DNA from 2 places in the Kitasatospora sp. NBC_00039 genome. Region 1 is predicted to be linked to the other one. Evidence: riboswitches for the same ligand, from Rfam matches in the RefSeq annotation. Region 1 holds a riboswitch; the other holds the start of a gene.
What was found. Region 1 has a riboswitch for cyclic di-AMP ahead of OG286_RS18255 (M23 family metallopeptidase). Riboswitches for the same ligand answer to the same signal wherever they lie in the genome.
Positions count from the first base shown of each region.

Region 2: it holds a riboswitch for cyclic di-AMP, as region 1 does, so the genes downstream of both, OG286_RS28260 (NlpC/P60 family protein) here and OG286_RS18255 (M23 family metallopeptidase) in region 1, are expected to answer to the same signal.

Region 1 covers NZ_CP108289.1:4,135,600-4,143,070, forward strand. The annotation lists gene OG286_RS18250 (hypothetical protein) at 1-432, shown strand, start outside; gene OG286_RS18255 (M23 family metallopeptidase) at 566-1,426, opposite strand; cyclic di-AMP (ydaO/yuaA leader) riboswitch at 1,439-1,597, opposite strand; gene OG286_RS18260 (YiaA/YiaB family inner membrane protein) at 1,844-2,134, shown strand; gene OG286_RS18265 (alpha/beta fold hydrolase) at 2,262-3,092, shown strand; gene OG286_RS18270 (TetR/AcrR family transcriptional regulator) at 3,262-3,831, shown strand; tRNA gene OG286_RS18275 (tRNA-Ile) at 3,906-3,982, opposite strand; gene OG286_RS18280 (SpoIIE family protein phosphatase) at 4,168-6,498, shown strand; gene OG286_RS18285 (sensor histidine kinase) at 6,671-7,471, shown strand, end outside.
Region 2 covers NZ_CP108289.1:6,350,736-6,358,206, reverse strand. The annotation lists gene OG286_RS28265 (NlpC/P60 family protein) at 1-418, opposite strand, end outside; gene OG286_RS28260 (NlpC/P60 family protein) at 644-1,783, opposite strand; cyclic di-AMP (ydaO/yuaA leader) riboswitch at 1,794-1,948, opposite strand; gene OG286_RS28255 (NlpC/P60 family protein) at 2,273-3,316, opposite strand; gene OG286_RS28250 (NYN domain-containing protein) at 3,527-4,942, opposite strand; gene OG286_RS28245 (hypothetical protein) at 5,198-5,458, opposite strand; gene OG286_RS28240 (rhomboid family intramembrane serine protease) at 5,747-6,529, shown strand; gene OG286_RS28235 (Lrp/AsnC ligand binding domain-containing protein) at 6,571-6,852, shown strand; gene OG286_RS28230 (aminotransferase class V-fold PLP-dependent enzyme) at 6,856-7,471, opposite strand, start outside.

The DNA of each region.
Region 1 (7,471 bases):
GACGAGGCGGCGGTGCGGGAGTGGCTGGCGGCGTTCCGGGAGCTGGCGGAGGAGGACCGGCGGGCCGCGTTCGAGGCGCTGGCGGCGGCCGGGTGGCTGGACGAGCTGGACGAGGACGGCTGGGGCGCGGCCCGGGTGCTCTCGGTCGGGATGGCCACGGACGGTGCCCGGCTGCTGCTGGAGCAGGGCCTGATGCGGCGCAGCTACCGCAATCTGGCGGAGCTGACGGCGCTGGGGCGCCCGATGCCGGACGAGCTGGCCGGGGACTTCGGGGCGTTCGAGGAGGCGGCGGCCGAGGCGGCGCTGGACCTGATCGGCGAGTGGACGGTGCCGGGGCTTCCGCGGCTGCTGGTGGCGGAGTTCCCGGACCTCGCGCCGGAGCCGGGCCAGGAGGAGATCGACGCCTACCTGGCGCAGCTGCCGGCGGAGTGAGACGCGAAAGGGCGCCCCGGACCGGGGGCGCCCTTTCCTCGCGGTGCGTCAGGTGGTGCGGTGTCCCAGGCGGTGCGGTGTCCCAGGCGGTGCGATGCCTCAGGCGGTGTGGCGCCTCAGGGGACGCGGTGCCTCAGGGGGTGATGCCGCGCTGCTCGAACCAGGTCTCCGGGTCGACCGGGGCGCCGCCGCCGGGGCGCACCTCCAGGTGCAGGTGCGGGCCGGTGACGTTTCCGGTGGCGCCGACCTTGCCGAGCTGCTGGCCGGGGACGACCTTGCCGGAGCCCTTGATGATCGAGGAGAGGTGGCAGTACCAGATCTCGGTGCCGTCGGGCAGCGTCTCGACGATCCGGTATCCGTAGGAGCCGGCCCAGCCGGCCGAGGTGACGGTGCCCTGGCCGACCGCGTAGACGGGGGTGCCGGTGTCCGCGGCGAAGTCCAGGCCGGTGTGCAGGTGGGCCCAGTACGAGGCGCTCTGGCCGTAGTGGGCGGAGAGGTTGTAGTCGCGCACCGGCAGGTTGATGGCGGCGAGCTTGGCCTTCTCGGCCTCCTCGGCGGCCCGCTTGGCCTCCTGCTGCTGCGCGGCACGCTTGGCCTCGGCCTCCTTGGCGGCCTCGAGCCGGGCGGTCTCATCGGCGGCGGTGCGCTGGCTGTCGGCCTGCTGCTGGATCCGGGCGGCGAGCGCGAGGCCGGGGTCGGCGGCGAGGGCGACCGGGGTCTCGTCGGGGGCCTCGACGGCGGGCGCGGCGGCCGGGGTCGCGGAGGCGAAGCCGGTGGCGCCCAGGGTGGCGGCGACGGCGGTGACGCCGAGCAGTGGCGCGGTCCCACGGGTCTGACGCGGCATCCGGTGCCGGTTGGCCTCGGCGGCCTGCGGGGCGGCCTCGTCGGAGGGCCCGCCGTACTCGCCGGGGTGGGCGGGCGGCCACGGGTGGTCGAGCAGCTGGGTGCCGGCGGGGGAGCCGGGCAGGTGTGCCGGAGAGTGCGTCGACGCCACGGAGGCGCGCTCCTTTCCTTCCTTCGCGCCTACCGGGTTAGCTGACGGGTTCGGAGCAGGAAGGTCTCCTACGGCTGGGCCTGGGCCCGGCCGATTCACCCCAAGGAACGTGGTTCCCCGGCTCCCTGACCTGCCCGGAGGCCGGTCGGTGGGATTAGGCGACGGCGCACGGTGCCGTCTGGGTACGGCGTTGCGGACCGCGCTGCGTTATCAAACGTTAATCCTAGGAGCCCCTGATTCCAAGCCATCCGTCCGGGGCAGCAGGACATGGTCCGGAACACTACGTGATCTGATGGGCGTTTTGGGGGGTTTGACGACAACTGACACTACCGAACGTGATTGGACGTCAACGAACGACCCCCCACCTGAGTACTTCTACTCATGTGCGGCCCGGTCGGACGCGGCCATCCTGGCGCCATGAACGCACCGATGCAGTCCCGCACCACGGCCGCGTACTACATCCAGGCCGTGCTCTCCTTCGCGCTCTCCGGCACCACCCTCGCGGTCGGGATCGCCTACCTCCCGGTGGGCGGCTGGACCCGGGCCTTCCTCGGGATCGGCCTGCTCTACACCGTCACCTCCTCGTTCACCCTGGCCAAGGTGATCCGCGACAAGCAGGAGACCAACGAGATCGTCACCCGGGTGGACCAGGCCCGGCTGGAGAAGCTGCTGGCCGAGCACGACCCGTTCAAGGTGGAGGGGGTCTGACGCCCTGCGGCCATCCGCCCTTCGGACAAGGCCGCCGGCGACCACTTGACGGCTAAGGCTATTAGCCTTAGCTTTATGGCTATCGGCACACCCGCCGATGACCGTCCCGGCGGACCGAGGAGGCCCCATGTCCGGCACCACCGCCCCCACCACCCAGTACCTCGACGTCCCCGGCGGCCGGCTCGCCTACGACGACACCGAGCAGGGCGACGGCGCCCCCGTCGTCCTGCTCCCCGGGATGCTCGACAGCCGGGCCGCCTACCGCCACCTGCGCCCGCTGCTGGTCGCCGCCGGCCACCGGGTGATCACGATGGACCTGCGCGGCTTCGGCGAGTCCTCGATCGCCTGGGACGACTACTCGCCGGCCGCGATCGCCACCGACGTCCTCGCCCTGCTCGACCACCTCGGCATCGAGCGCGCCGTCCTCGCCGGCAACTCGTACACCGGCGCCACCGTGGTCAAGGCCGCCGGGGACGCACCCGAGCGGGTCGCCGGGATCGTCCTGCTGGACGCCTTCGTCGAGAACCTGCCGCCGAACGCCCTGCAGCGCGCGACATTCGCCGTGATGGGCACGCTGCTGGTGCACTCCCCCGCGGTGTGGGGCCTCTACCACCGGAAGATGGCCTACCCCACCGCCAAGCCGGCCGACTTCGACGCGTACGTCGACGGGCTGGTCGCCGCGATGCGGACGCCCGGCCGCAAGACCGCCACCCGCGGGCAGCTCCACGGGGACTCCGCGCCCGTCGGCTGGACCGCCGCCGTGAAGTGCCCGGCGCTGGTCGTCATGGGCGGCAAGGACCCCGACTTCCCCGAGCCGGAGCTGGTCGCCGACCGGCAGGCCGCCGCCCTGCGCGCCCGCAAGGTGATGATCGAGGACGCCGGCCACTACCCGATGGCCGACCACCCGCAGGCCACCGCCGACGCGCTGCTGCCGTTCCTCGCCGAGCTGGCCGCCTGAGCCGCACCTGCCTGAGCTGTACCGGCCCGAGCCGCACCTGCCTGAGCTGTACCGGCCCGAGCCGCACCTGCCTGAGCCGCACCTGCCTGAGCCGCAGCCGACGTCCAGCAGCCGCAGCCCGGGCCGGACCTCCCGACGCCCGGAACCCGAACCACGGAGAACCGCCCCCATGCCCCGAGTAGGACTCACCCCCGAGCAGGTCGTCGGCCACGCCCTCGCCCTCATCGACGAGCAGGGCCCGGAGGCCCTCACCCTCGCCGCCGTCGCCGTGCGGGCCGGCGTGGCCACGCCCTCGCTGTACAAGCACGTCAGCGGCGGCCTGGCCGAACTGCGGCGGCTGATCGCCGTCCGGGTCACCGAGGAGTTGGCCGACCGGCTCGCCGAGGCCGCCCTCGGCCGCGGCGGGGACGACGCCGTCGCCGCCGTCCTGCGCGCCTACCACGCGTACGCCACCGAGCACCCGCACCGCTACAACGCGCTCCCGCAGGCCCCGCAGCCGGACGACGACCTCACCCGGGCGGCCACGCGACTGGTCGGCGTGATCATCGCGGTGCTGCGCGAGTACGGGCTCTCCGGGTCGGAGGCCATCCACGCCGCCCGCGCCGTCCGCTCGGTGGCCCACGGCTTCGCCTCGCTCTCCATCGGCGGCGCGTTCCAGCTCGCCGAGGACCTCGGCGGGACCCAGGACCGCCTGATCGCCGTGCTGACCCACGGCCTCCGCGACTGGCCCGGGGCCTGAGCCGCCGCGCACCCGCGAGGGGGCGGCGGGGACGCCGAAGGGCCCGGAGCGGGATCGCTCCGGGCCCTTCGTGGTGGTGGGCCTAACAGGACTTGAACCTGTGGCCTCTTCCTTATCAGGGAAGCGCTCTAACCGTCTGAGCTATAGGCCCTCGCCGATCGCATATCCTACTCGACCCGGGCCCGGTGCCGCACATCCGTCCCGGCCGGTCCCGCGCCCCGGCCCCGGCGGGGCTCACCGCCCGAGTCACCATTCACCGGCATAAGAAATAAGGTATTAAGAATTGAGTGGCCGATAAGGACCACCCGAGAAGGCAACGGAAAGGCCGGGGATCCCATGGACCTGACCTCGCCGTGGCTTCCCCCGTCCGAGGACGAGAGCCGGACGCCGCGCAGCAGCCCCACCGCGCGCAGCGCCATGCGCTGCGTCCGCTTACTGCTCGGCTGCACCAGCGCCGCCGACCTCCTCGGCACGGTGCTCGCCGAGGGCCCGGGCTGGATCACCGGCGAGGGTTCCGCGCTCTACCTGCTGGACTCCGCCGGCATGCTCCGGCTCGCCGCCTCCCACGGCCTGCCCGAGTGGGCACACGAGCGGTACAACGTGGTCGACCCGGCGAGCGACCTGCCCGCCGCGATGGCGCTCAGGCTGCGCCGGCCCTATCTGCTCAGCCCCGAGCGCACCAGCGTCGACTACCCCAACCGCAACGCGGGCATGGGCACCGGCATGGTCGCCGTCATCACCCTGCCGATGATCGTCGACGGGGAGCCGATCGGCGTGCTGGCCCTGGCGCTGGCCCACCGGGGCACCGTCCCCCGCCGCGACCTGGACGTCCTGGAGACGCTCGGCGACGCCTGCGCCCACCGGCTCTCCCACCTGCTCGACCACGTGAACGCCGAGACCGGCGTGAAGCGGGGGGCCCGCCCGGGGCCCGTGCCCGGAGCCGGAGCCGTACCCGGGGCCGGAACGCTGCAGGCGCCCGGCGGGGAGAGCGCCGGGCGGGCCGACGGGCTGGCCCACCCGCTGCTCTCGCTGGCCGTCCGCTCCGCCGGGCACGGCGCCTTCGAACGCGACCTGGTCACCGGCGAGACCTACTGGGACGCCCAGGCCTACCGGGTCGCGGGCCAGCCGCCGCCGGACGGGGGCGGCCCGGCGCCCGCCCCCGACCCGGAGCGGATCGTCCACCCGGAGGACCTGCCGGACTTCCAGGCCGCCCTCGCCGAGGCCCTCGCCACCGGCGGCCCGTACCGGATCACCTACCGGGTGCTGGGCCGGGGCGGCGGGGTGGTCCGGATCGAGGAGACCGGCGAGGTGATGCTGGACGTGCACCGGCGGCCGGTCCGGATCGCCGGCCTGGTTGCCGACCGGGACCGCGCCCGCGCCCCCGAGGAACGCCCGCCCGCCGGCGAGCCGGGCGGCGCCCCCGCGGCCGGGGCCCGCTCGTCGCTGCTGCTGGCGCTCACCCGGGCGCTGTCCCGCGCGATCACCGTCCGGGACGTCACCACCGCGGTCACCGACATCGCCCGCCCGGCCTTCGGCGCCGCCAGCATCGTGCTCGACCTGGTGGACGAGGGCCGGCTGCTGCCCGTCTCCCACACCGTCTACGGCGGGCCGCGCCGGACCGAGCTGACCCGGCTGGCCGACCTCTCCGAGGGCGTCATGCAGCACGCGCTGGCCCGCTCCACCCCGCTGTTCAGCGAACCGGGCCGGACGGGGCGCGCCCCGGCGGGCGGCGGCGGGCGGCTGACCCCGCCCGCCTGGGCGGTGCTGCCGCTGGTCGCCTCGGGGCGGCAGGTCGGCTCCTGCCTGATCACCTTCGCGACCGAGCGGGTCTTCGGGCGCGAGGACCGCACCTTCTACTCCGCGTTCGCCGGCATCCTGGCGCAGTCCCTGGAACGCGCCCGCCTCTACGACACCCACCACCACCGGGCCACCGAGCTCCAGCGCGCCATGCTGCCGCGCACCCTGCCCCGGCTGCCCGGGATCGCCAGCGCCGCCCGCTACCTGCCGGGCACCGAGGGCATGCAGATCGGCGGTGACTGGTACGACCTGCTCCGGCTGCCGGACGGCAGGATCGGCCTGGTGATCGGCGACGTCCAGGGCCACAACGCCGAGGCCACCGCCGTGATGGGGCAGTTGCGCAGCGCCCTGCGGGCGTACGCGACCGACGGGCACGATCCGGCCGCGACGCTGGCCCGGACGAGCCGGCTGCTCTCCGGCCTGGACACCGACCTCTTCGCCACCTGCCTCTACCTCACCGTCGACCCGGCCGACGGCACCCTGCGCGCGGCCCGCGCCGGGCACCCGTCCCCGGTCCGGATCACCGACGACGCCAAGGCCGTGGAGCTGGACCTGCCAGGCGGCCCCCCGCTGGGCGTCGACCCGGAGGCCGTCTACCACCTGTCGGTCGGCCACCTGGCAGCCGGCGAGACGCTGCTCGTCTACACGGACGGGCTGGTCGAGGACCGCGAGGAGGACTACGACGAGTCGGTGCAGCGGATGCTCGGTGGGCTGGAGCTCTGGGCCCGGCAGACCGGCCCGGCGCGGATCGGTCCGGCGCCGGCCCTGGAGCGGCTGGCCGACCTGCTCACCCTCAACGTCACCGAGCGGCGCTCCCGGCCGGACGACGTGGCACTGCTCCTGTTGCACCGGATGTCAGCAGGGCAGTAGACGCCCCGCCCCGGAGGTGAGCGGACGACAAAGCCCGTCGCCCCAAGGGCCGATCGGGGACGAAGGACATCGGATTGACGCCGTAATGACGGGATATTGACGAGATCCGGTCACTTGGCGAGATCCGTTCACACCTTCGTAGGATCATCACCCTAGAATTCGCCGCGTGACGATGACTCAGTGGTGCGCAACGGCAACCGGCGTTCTCGCCGTCCTCGCCCTCGTGGTCGCCGCCCGCTACCGCGCGGTCTCCGCCACCCTGCGCCGCCGCCACAACCGCCAGCAGCACGAGCTCGCCCGCCTGCGGGAGGAGCTCAACGCCGAACTGGCCCGGCGAGGCGGCGAACTGGCCGCCGTCCAGCAGGAACAGGAACTCAACGCCTCCACCCAGCGCGCCTTCCTCAGCGTGGCCCGCCGGATCCTCGTCATGGCGCACGACCAGCAGGCCCTGCTGGACGAGATGGAACGCACCCACGACGACCCGGCCCTGCTGGAGGGCCTGCTCAAGGCGGACCACGCCGCCGCCCAGCAGGCCCGCCTCGCCCAGACCCTGGCCGTCCTCTGCGGCGCCCGGGCCGGGCGGCACTGGCCCGAACCGGTCTCGCTGGAGGACGTGGTCCGCGGCGCCCAGTCGCGCATCCTGCCCTTCCAGCGAGTGGTCGTCCGCAGCAGGATCGACACCGCCGTGGTCGGCGCCGCCGCCGAGGCACTGATCCACGCCGTGGCCGAACTGCTGGACAACGCCACCCGCTACTCGCCGCCCAGCACGCAGGTGTTCGTCACCCTGATGCCGGTCCACAACGGCGCCGTCATCGAGATCGACGACGGCGGCGTCGGCATGCCCGAGCAGGCCGTCGCCAAGGCGGCCTCCGCCCTGGCCGGCGGCTCCGCGCTGGAGGTCTCCCGCCTCGGCGAGGTGCCGCAGCTGGGCCTCGCGGCGGTCGGCAGGCTCGCCGATCAGTACGGATTCCGG
Region 2 (7,471 bases), 2.2 Mb from region 1:
TGCGGGCCCGGGAGAGGTAGCCCTCGGGGTCGGTGGAGAGCATCAGCTGGACGGTCTGCGCCATGCCGCCGCCGCGGTACTCGGCGCCGGCCACGGTGGCGAGGTCGCCGCGCAGCTGGTTGAGCTCGTCCTGGGCGACGGCGACCTGCTGCTGGAGGGTGCCGGTCTCGTGCTGGAGCCGCTGCTGGGCGTCGAGCGCCGCGTTGTGCTTCTCCGAGGCCTGCTCGGCCTCGTCGTAGAGCTGCTCGACCTGCGTCTTGACGTCCGTGCGGCTGGAGGGCGTGTCCGGCGGGCCCGGCGCGGCCTGGGCGGTGCCGTCACCGGCCATGCCGAGCACGGTGGTGGCCGCCGCTGTCAGCACCAGCGCACGGGCGAGCGCGTGCGCTCCTGACAGCGGGGAACGGCGGTGCACGGCCATGCGACGGTGGCTCCAATCCTGCGGCCCGGCCCCGCCGCCGCACCGGGGGCGGGCGGCTCGTGAGCGGGAGTCCGGTGGCAGACGTTAGCGAGTCCGGGCGATCGAGTCCAAACCCCTCCCAACCCAAATATTTGACCCTCAATCGGACATCTGCCCGAGCCGCCGGAAAAGCCGCAGGCCCGGCCTCCCACGAGGGGAGGCCGGGCCTGTCGGGGCCGATGCGGATCAGACGCGCACGATGGCGGAGATCGGCAGCATGGTGGCGGTCTCGTACCGGACCACCGCGCCGGGCTTCGGCGCGTGGATGACCTGGCCGCCGCCCACGTACAGGGCGACGTGGCTGGCGTCGGCACGGTAGATGATCAGGTCGCCGGGCTGGGCGTTGGCGATGTTGGTGCCGACGTTGGTCCCGTAACCGGCCTGCTGCTGCGAGGTGCGCGGCAGCGAGACGCCCGCCTGCGCATAGGCCCAGCCGGTGAGGCCGGAGCAGTCGAAGGAGCTCGGGCCGGTGGCGCCGTAGACGTACGGCGAACCGAGCTTGCTCTCCGCGGCGGCGATCGCGGCGGCGGCGCGCGAGCCGTTGGCGGCCGGCGCGGCGGGCTTGGCGGCGGCCGGCGCCGAGGACGACGCACCGAGGTCGGTGCGGCTGTTGTCGCGGGAGGCGCGGTCGGCGTCGGCCTTGGCCTTCGCCTCGGCCTTGGCGGCGTCCGCCTTGGCCTTCGCCTCGGCGGCGGCCTTCTCCTCGGCCGCGCGCAGCGCCTGGCGCTCCTGCTCGGTCAGCGTGTTGAGCAGGTCCTGGGCCTTGGCCAGCTTGCCCTGGACCTCCTCCTTGGAGGCCTTCAGCTGCTGGGTGGTGGTCTCCAGCTCGCCGAGCTTGGCCTGGGCCTCGTTGCGGTCCTGGTCGAGCTTGCGCTGCTGCTCCTGGAGGTCCTTCAGCGCACCGGACTGGGTGCTGCTGGCCTGGGTCAGCGCACCAGCCTGGTTCAGGAAGTTGTCCGGGCTGGACGAGAGCATCAGCTGGACGGTCGACGATATGCCGCCGTTGCGGTACTGCTCGCCGGCGATCTCGGCGAGGCCGCCCTGGGCCTCGGTCACCGAGGCCTGCTGACGGGCCACCTGGTCCTGGAGCTCGCCGACCTGCTTCTGCAGCTCCTGCTGCTTGGCCTGGGCGCCGTTGTACTTCTCGGTCGCCTGCTCGGCCTGCTCGTTGAGCTGGTCGACCTGCTCCTTGACCTGGTCCTTGGTCGGCGTCGGGTCGGCGTGGGCGCCGGACTGCGCAGAGAGGGCGACGGCAGCGGCGGCGACACCGGTCAGGATCGAGACCCGGGCGCGGCCGGCAGGCTTGGGACGACGATGGGACGCCACGAAGGCGGACTCCTTCTTCCAACGCCCGCCTACCGGGTGAGCTGACGGGTTCGGGCCGGAAGCGTGCCCTACGACGCCTCACCGGCCGTTCCAGCGGCCGACCTGGCGCCGATTCACCCCGGAGGAACATGGTTCCCCGGCTCCGCTCCACAGCGCCCCCGACTGCTGGGCTCCCCGTCGGACCGGTCTGCGACCCGTCCCGCTGCTTCACGAACTCGGCGGTAAACCCCCGCCGCCACCCAGGCTGGGTGATCGACTGTGCGGTGGTTCGAGGCACGACCCTAGTAACAGAACCGTGATCCGTTCAAATCCTTGTCAGAAAAAAGACGGAAGAATACCCAAGTTCATTTGTGAATATGACCGGGTGTGACCAGCAACCTACGCGGAGCTGATCATTTCTCACATACGGCCGGGAACGCCGACGCCACCCCCGCTCGGAGGTGGCGCGGATCACAGGGCCGGATCCCGGCCCCTGGGCGTGTCGGTCCGTCAGACCCGGCGGATGGTGTTGATCTTCATCGCGTCGGCCTTCATCACCTTCACCACATCGCCGGTGTGCGGCGCGTGCACCACCATGCCGTTGCCGATGTACATCCCGACGTGGCTGCGGTCGTCGCGGTAGATGATCAGGTCACCCGGCTGGGCCTCGGCGAGCGAGGGCACCCGCGAGCCGTAGTTGGCCTGCGCCTGCGAGGTGCGCGGCAGCGAGACGCCGGCCTTCCCGTACGCCCAGACCATCAGGCCGGAGCAGTCGAAGCTGTTCGGCCCGGTGGCGCTCCAGACGTACGGCGAGCCCTGCTTGCTCATCGCGTTGGAGACGGCCGCCCCGGCGAGACCGGAGGCCTGCGGCAGGCTGCCGAGGTCGGCACGCTCGCTACCGCGCGAGGCCCGGTCGTCCTGCTGCTGGGCGGCCTTCAGCGCGGCCCGGTCCGCCGCACTCAGCGAGTTCAGCAGGTCCTGGGCCTCCTTCAGCTTCTTGTTGACCTCGGCCTTGGACTGGTTCAGGTCCTTGGTCGTGGTGTCCAGCGAGGCGAGGATCGCGGCGGCCTCGGTCTTCTGCTGGTCCAGCCGGCGCTGCTGGTCCTGGAGGCCCTTGAGCGCGTCGGCCTGGCTGGAGCTGGCCTGCTGCACGCTGGAGGCCTTGTCCAGGTAGCCGGACGGGTCGGAGGAGAGCATCAGCTGCACGGACGGGTCGATGCCACCGGTGCGGTACTGCTCGCCGGCCACCGCGGCCAGCCCGCCCTGAAGCTGGGTCATCTGGTCCTGGCCGCGCGCCACCTGGTCCTGGAGCTGGTCGGCCTGCTTGCGGAGCTGGTCGGCCCGCTCCTTGGCGCCGTTGTACTTCTCGGTCGCCTGCTCGGCCTCCTCCTGGAGCTGGTCGATCTGCGCCTTCACGTCCTCCTTCTTGGGGGACGGGGTCGGCGCGGCGTGGGCGGCGACCTGGGCGGAGAGGGCGACCGCGGTCGCCGCGGCAGCGGTGAGCACGGAGACCCGCGCGCGGCTCGGCTGCTTGGGACGGCGGTGGGAGGCCAAGTGACCGGCTCCTTCTTTTTACGGACTCACCCAATCGAGTGAGAATCCGGAAAATAGGTTTGACGCCAGACCCTAGTGAAGATCCAGGCTTTGCGCCACTCCCCCGTTGGCGTGAACTCCGCCCCGCCGCCATGACTTCACGAGATCGCCACAGCATCGCAAGCCCGGCTCTGACCAGGCGTCACCCCGTCCGGTGGGGCCCGGGACAGCCTACGGCCGGGCCAGCCGGTTCAGCAGCAGCACCGAGGCGACAGGGCGCGCACCAGCCTTGCGCACGCCCTCCGCAACCTCCCGGTCGGTGGAGACCACGACCACCGGCCGGCCCTGGGGCTCGGCCCGCACCAGGCGTCTGATCAGCTCGTCCGCCGTCTCCCCGGTCCGGCTGAACCGCACCCGGACCCCGCGCGGCGGCGCCATGATCACCGGTACGTCCAGGTCCTGGCCGTCGAACACACAGGTGACCTCCGCCTGGGTGCGCTGCGCCAGCATCGCCAGCCCGCCCAGCAGCCGGATCCGCTGCTGCTCCAGCGGCAGCGCCGGATAGCCGGTCTTGGTCACGTTGTAGCCGTCCACCACCAGATGGACCTGCGGGATCGCCAGCAGCTGGTCCAGCAGCGCCGGATCGTCCTCGGCCAGCCCGCGCCGGGCCACGTCGTGCGGCGAGGCCGCACCCGGCACCACCGCCTCCACCAGGTCGGCCGGCCGGATCTGGGAGACCGGCAGGGCCAGCTCCCGCTGGAGGCCCTGCGCCGACTGCAGCACGGTGTCCAGCAGCAACCGCAGCCGCATGTCCTCGACGCTGCGCCCCTCACGGGCCGACCGGCGGCCCTGCTCGGCGGCGTTCTCCAGCTCCGAGATCCGGTGCCGCAGCCGGCGCGCCTCGTTCTCGGCCGCGCTGCGCTCGGCTCCCGACTGCGTCTTCAGCGCCTCCAGTTCGGCGCTGAGCCGGCGGGTCTCGGCCTGGGCCCGGCGGGTGTCGCTCTCCAGCGACCGCACCTTCCGGCGCAGCGAGTCGGCCTCCTTGCGGACGTCCTCGGACTCGGTCCGCTGCCGGTCCAGATCGGAGCGCGCCGCGGACCGCACCTCGGCCAGCTCCGCCTGCAGCTTCTCCACCAGCCGGGCCGCCTCGGCGGCCGCGCCCTCGGCGCCGGCCCGCTCCGCCTCCTCGCCGGCCTCGGACACCAGCCGGCTCCAGCCCGCCGAACGCACCAGGTAGGCGGCGGCCGCGACGTCCATCGGATCGGCGGCCCCGGGCACGCTGCCGGACTCCAGCGCCTTGACCAGATCGGGCTGGCCCAGCCGCAGCCGCTCCGCTATCCGCACCCGGAAGGCCGGCTCGGACTCCAGCGCGGCGGCCAGCGCGGTGGCCGCGTACTTGGCCCGCCGGGCCGGAGTGAACTTGGCGTACTGGCGCAGCGTCTGCGGCAGCTCGCCCGGCGGCAGCCCTCCGAGCGCGTCCGCGGCGAGGCCGACCACCCGGCGGCGCACGCCCTCGGGCAGCGGCCGGTCGAGCTTCTCCGACGCCCGCTCCGCGGCCTTCTCGGCAGCCGCCGCCGTCCCGTCGGCGTGCTCTGCCGCCGGCTCGTCACCGCCGGACTCCTCGGCGTCGGCCGTCCCCTCCGACACCGGGTCTCCGGCCGGGGCGGGCGCGGACGGGGCTGCCTCGGCCGCGTCCGGCGCCTGCGCGTCCACAGCGGGCTGCCGCCCCTGCGGCCCGGCGGGCTCCTTCGCTGCGTCCACCACGTCCTCGGCTCCGATCCTGTTCCAGCGGCACGGCCAACGGCGGCCGCCCTCGTCCTCACGCTCCGTGCGCTCTGTCTGTATTGTCCCGTGCGGCGGGCGGCCGTGCCCCGCACCGCCGCCCTCCGCACGGGCCGGGCATCAACCCTGCTCGGCGGCCTCGGCGTCCTCGGCCCCGGGGCGGGCCACGAGCTCGACCTGGTCCACCGCGTTGCACCAGCGGCAGCGCACCGACTCGATGGTCTCGCTGAGCACCTCGGTCTCCTCCACCTTGGACTCGCCGGCCAGGTCGAAGTGGAGGAACTCGGTGACCCGGGCAGAACGGGTCACGTCGAAACGGGTCAGGTTGCCGCACAGGGTGCAGCGCCAACGCGTCTCGGCAGTCAGGGCGGGGACGGTCATCGGGGGTCCTCTCGGGTGGTCCCTGGGTGGGCTCAGGCGCTCCCCCCGGAGCCCCGGCATCGGCGGCGGGAGGCGGGAATGCCCGCCCCAAGCCTATTGCCTGAGGCAACCGTCCCGGCCACCGGTCACAGCGATCGGGCGGCCCGGACGCGCCCCCGGGGCAGGTCCGCGAACTCCCGCTCGCGGGCGACGCCAGGAGTCCGCGGACAACCCCTCGACCGGACAGGACGTAGCCCACCTGCCGTAAGCCCGGTGCCGCCCGTGCCGGGCGGAGGGATGCTTGGGCGCATGGCGATCCCGGTCCTCGACCACACCGGTGCGCGGGCCGGCCGCCCGGCCGCTCCCGTCCCGGCCGTCAGCTACGCGCTGATCGCGCTCAACACCCTGGTCTTCCTGGTCGGCCCGGCCGCCGGGCTCAACCCGCTGTACGGGCGCGGCCAGGACCGGGTCTGCGCGGAGCAGCGGTACGAGCAGCGCTGGGGCGCCGTCCCGGCCGAGCTGCTGGCCGGGCGCCCGCTGACCGCCGAACAGCTCGCCGAGGCCCCCGACCCGGTGCCCGGCTGCCCGGCCCGGCCGACCCCCGGCAAGCACCCGGCGCTCGCGGTGCTCAGCGCGCTCTTCCTGCACGCCGGCTGGCTGCACCTGCTGGGCAACCTGCTCTTCCTCTATGTCTTCGGCCCCACTGTCGAGGAACGGCTCGGCCGGGCCCGCTTCGCCCTCTTCTACCTGGCCGCCGGCTCGCTCGCCACGTACGGCTTCGCGCTGGCCGAGGCGCACTCGCCGGACTCCACCCGGGTGCTGATCGGCGCCTCGGGGGCGATCTCGGCCGTCCTCGGCGCCTACCTGAGGCTACATCCGCACGCCCGCGTCACCACGCTCGTACCACTCCTGCTCTTCCTCCCGCTGCGGTTCCCGGCCTGGCTGGTGCTCGGTCTCTGGTTCGCCCTTCAGTGGTGGTCGGTGCACTCGGCCGGGCCCGGGGTGGCCTACCTCGTCCACGTGATCGGCTTCTCGGCCGGCTTCCTGTACGCCTGCACGGTGGCCACCCGCCCCCCGCGACGGTCCGGCTGACGCCCGATACCCTGGCCGCACCTCACAAAGGAGCCCGAACAGTGATCACCGCCATCGTCCTGATCAAGACCAGCGTCGACCGCATCCCGGAGATCGCCGAGGCGATCGCGGCCATCGAGGGCGTCAGCGAGGTCTACTCGGTCACCGGCGGCTACGACCTGGTGGCGATGGTCCGGGTGCGCCGGCACGACGACCTGGCCGAGGTGATCCCCGGCCGGCTGAACAAGGTCCCGGGCGTGGCCCACACCGAGACCCAGATCGCCTTCCGCACGTACTCCCAGCACGACCTCGAGGCCGCCTTCGCGCTCGGCCTCGACGAGTAGGGCTCAGCCCTCCCGCCGCGTGTCCACGACGCAGCGGCCGCCCTCGTTGCGGTAGTTCCAGGCCGCGCCGTCCGTGACCAGCTCGCGGACGGCGGTCAGGAAGCGCTCGATGTGCTCGTCCGGGGTGCCGGCGCCGAAGCTGACCCGGATCGCGTTCAGGCTCCGCTCACCCGGCAGCGACGGCTCCGGCGCGCCGCACTCGGACGGTGCCACCTCCTCGTCACCGAGCAGCGTGCGCAGCAGCGGGTGCGCGCAGAACAGGCCGTCGCGCACCCCGATGCCGTACTCGGCGGAGAGCGCGGCCGAGAAGTGCGAGCTGTTCCAGCCCTGGACGACGAAGGAGAGCACGCCCACCCGGGCCGAGTCGGCGCCGAACAGGTTGAGCACCTTGACCTGCGGGACCTCAGCCAGACCGGCCTTCAGCCGGGCGACCAGCTGCTGCTCGCGGGCCTCGAGCGCGTCGAAGCCGGCGCCGGTCAGCGCCCGGCAGGCCGAGGCGATGGCGTAGGCGCCGATCACGTTCGGCGAGCCGGCCTCGTGCCGGGCCGGGCCGGTGTGCCACTGGACGGCCACCGAGCCGTCGGTCTCCCGGGCCACCGTACGGGTGGCGCCGCCGCCG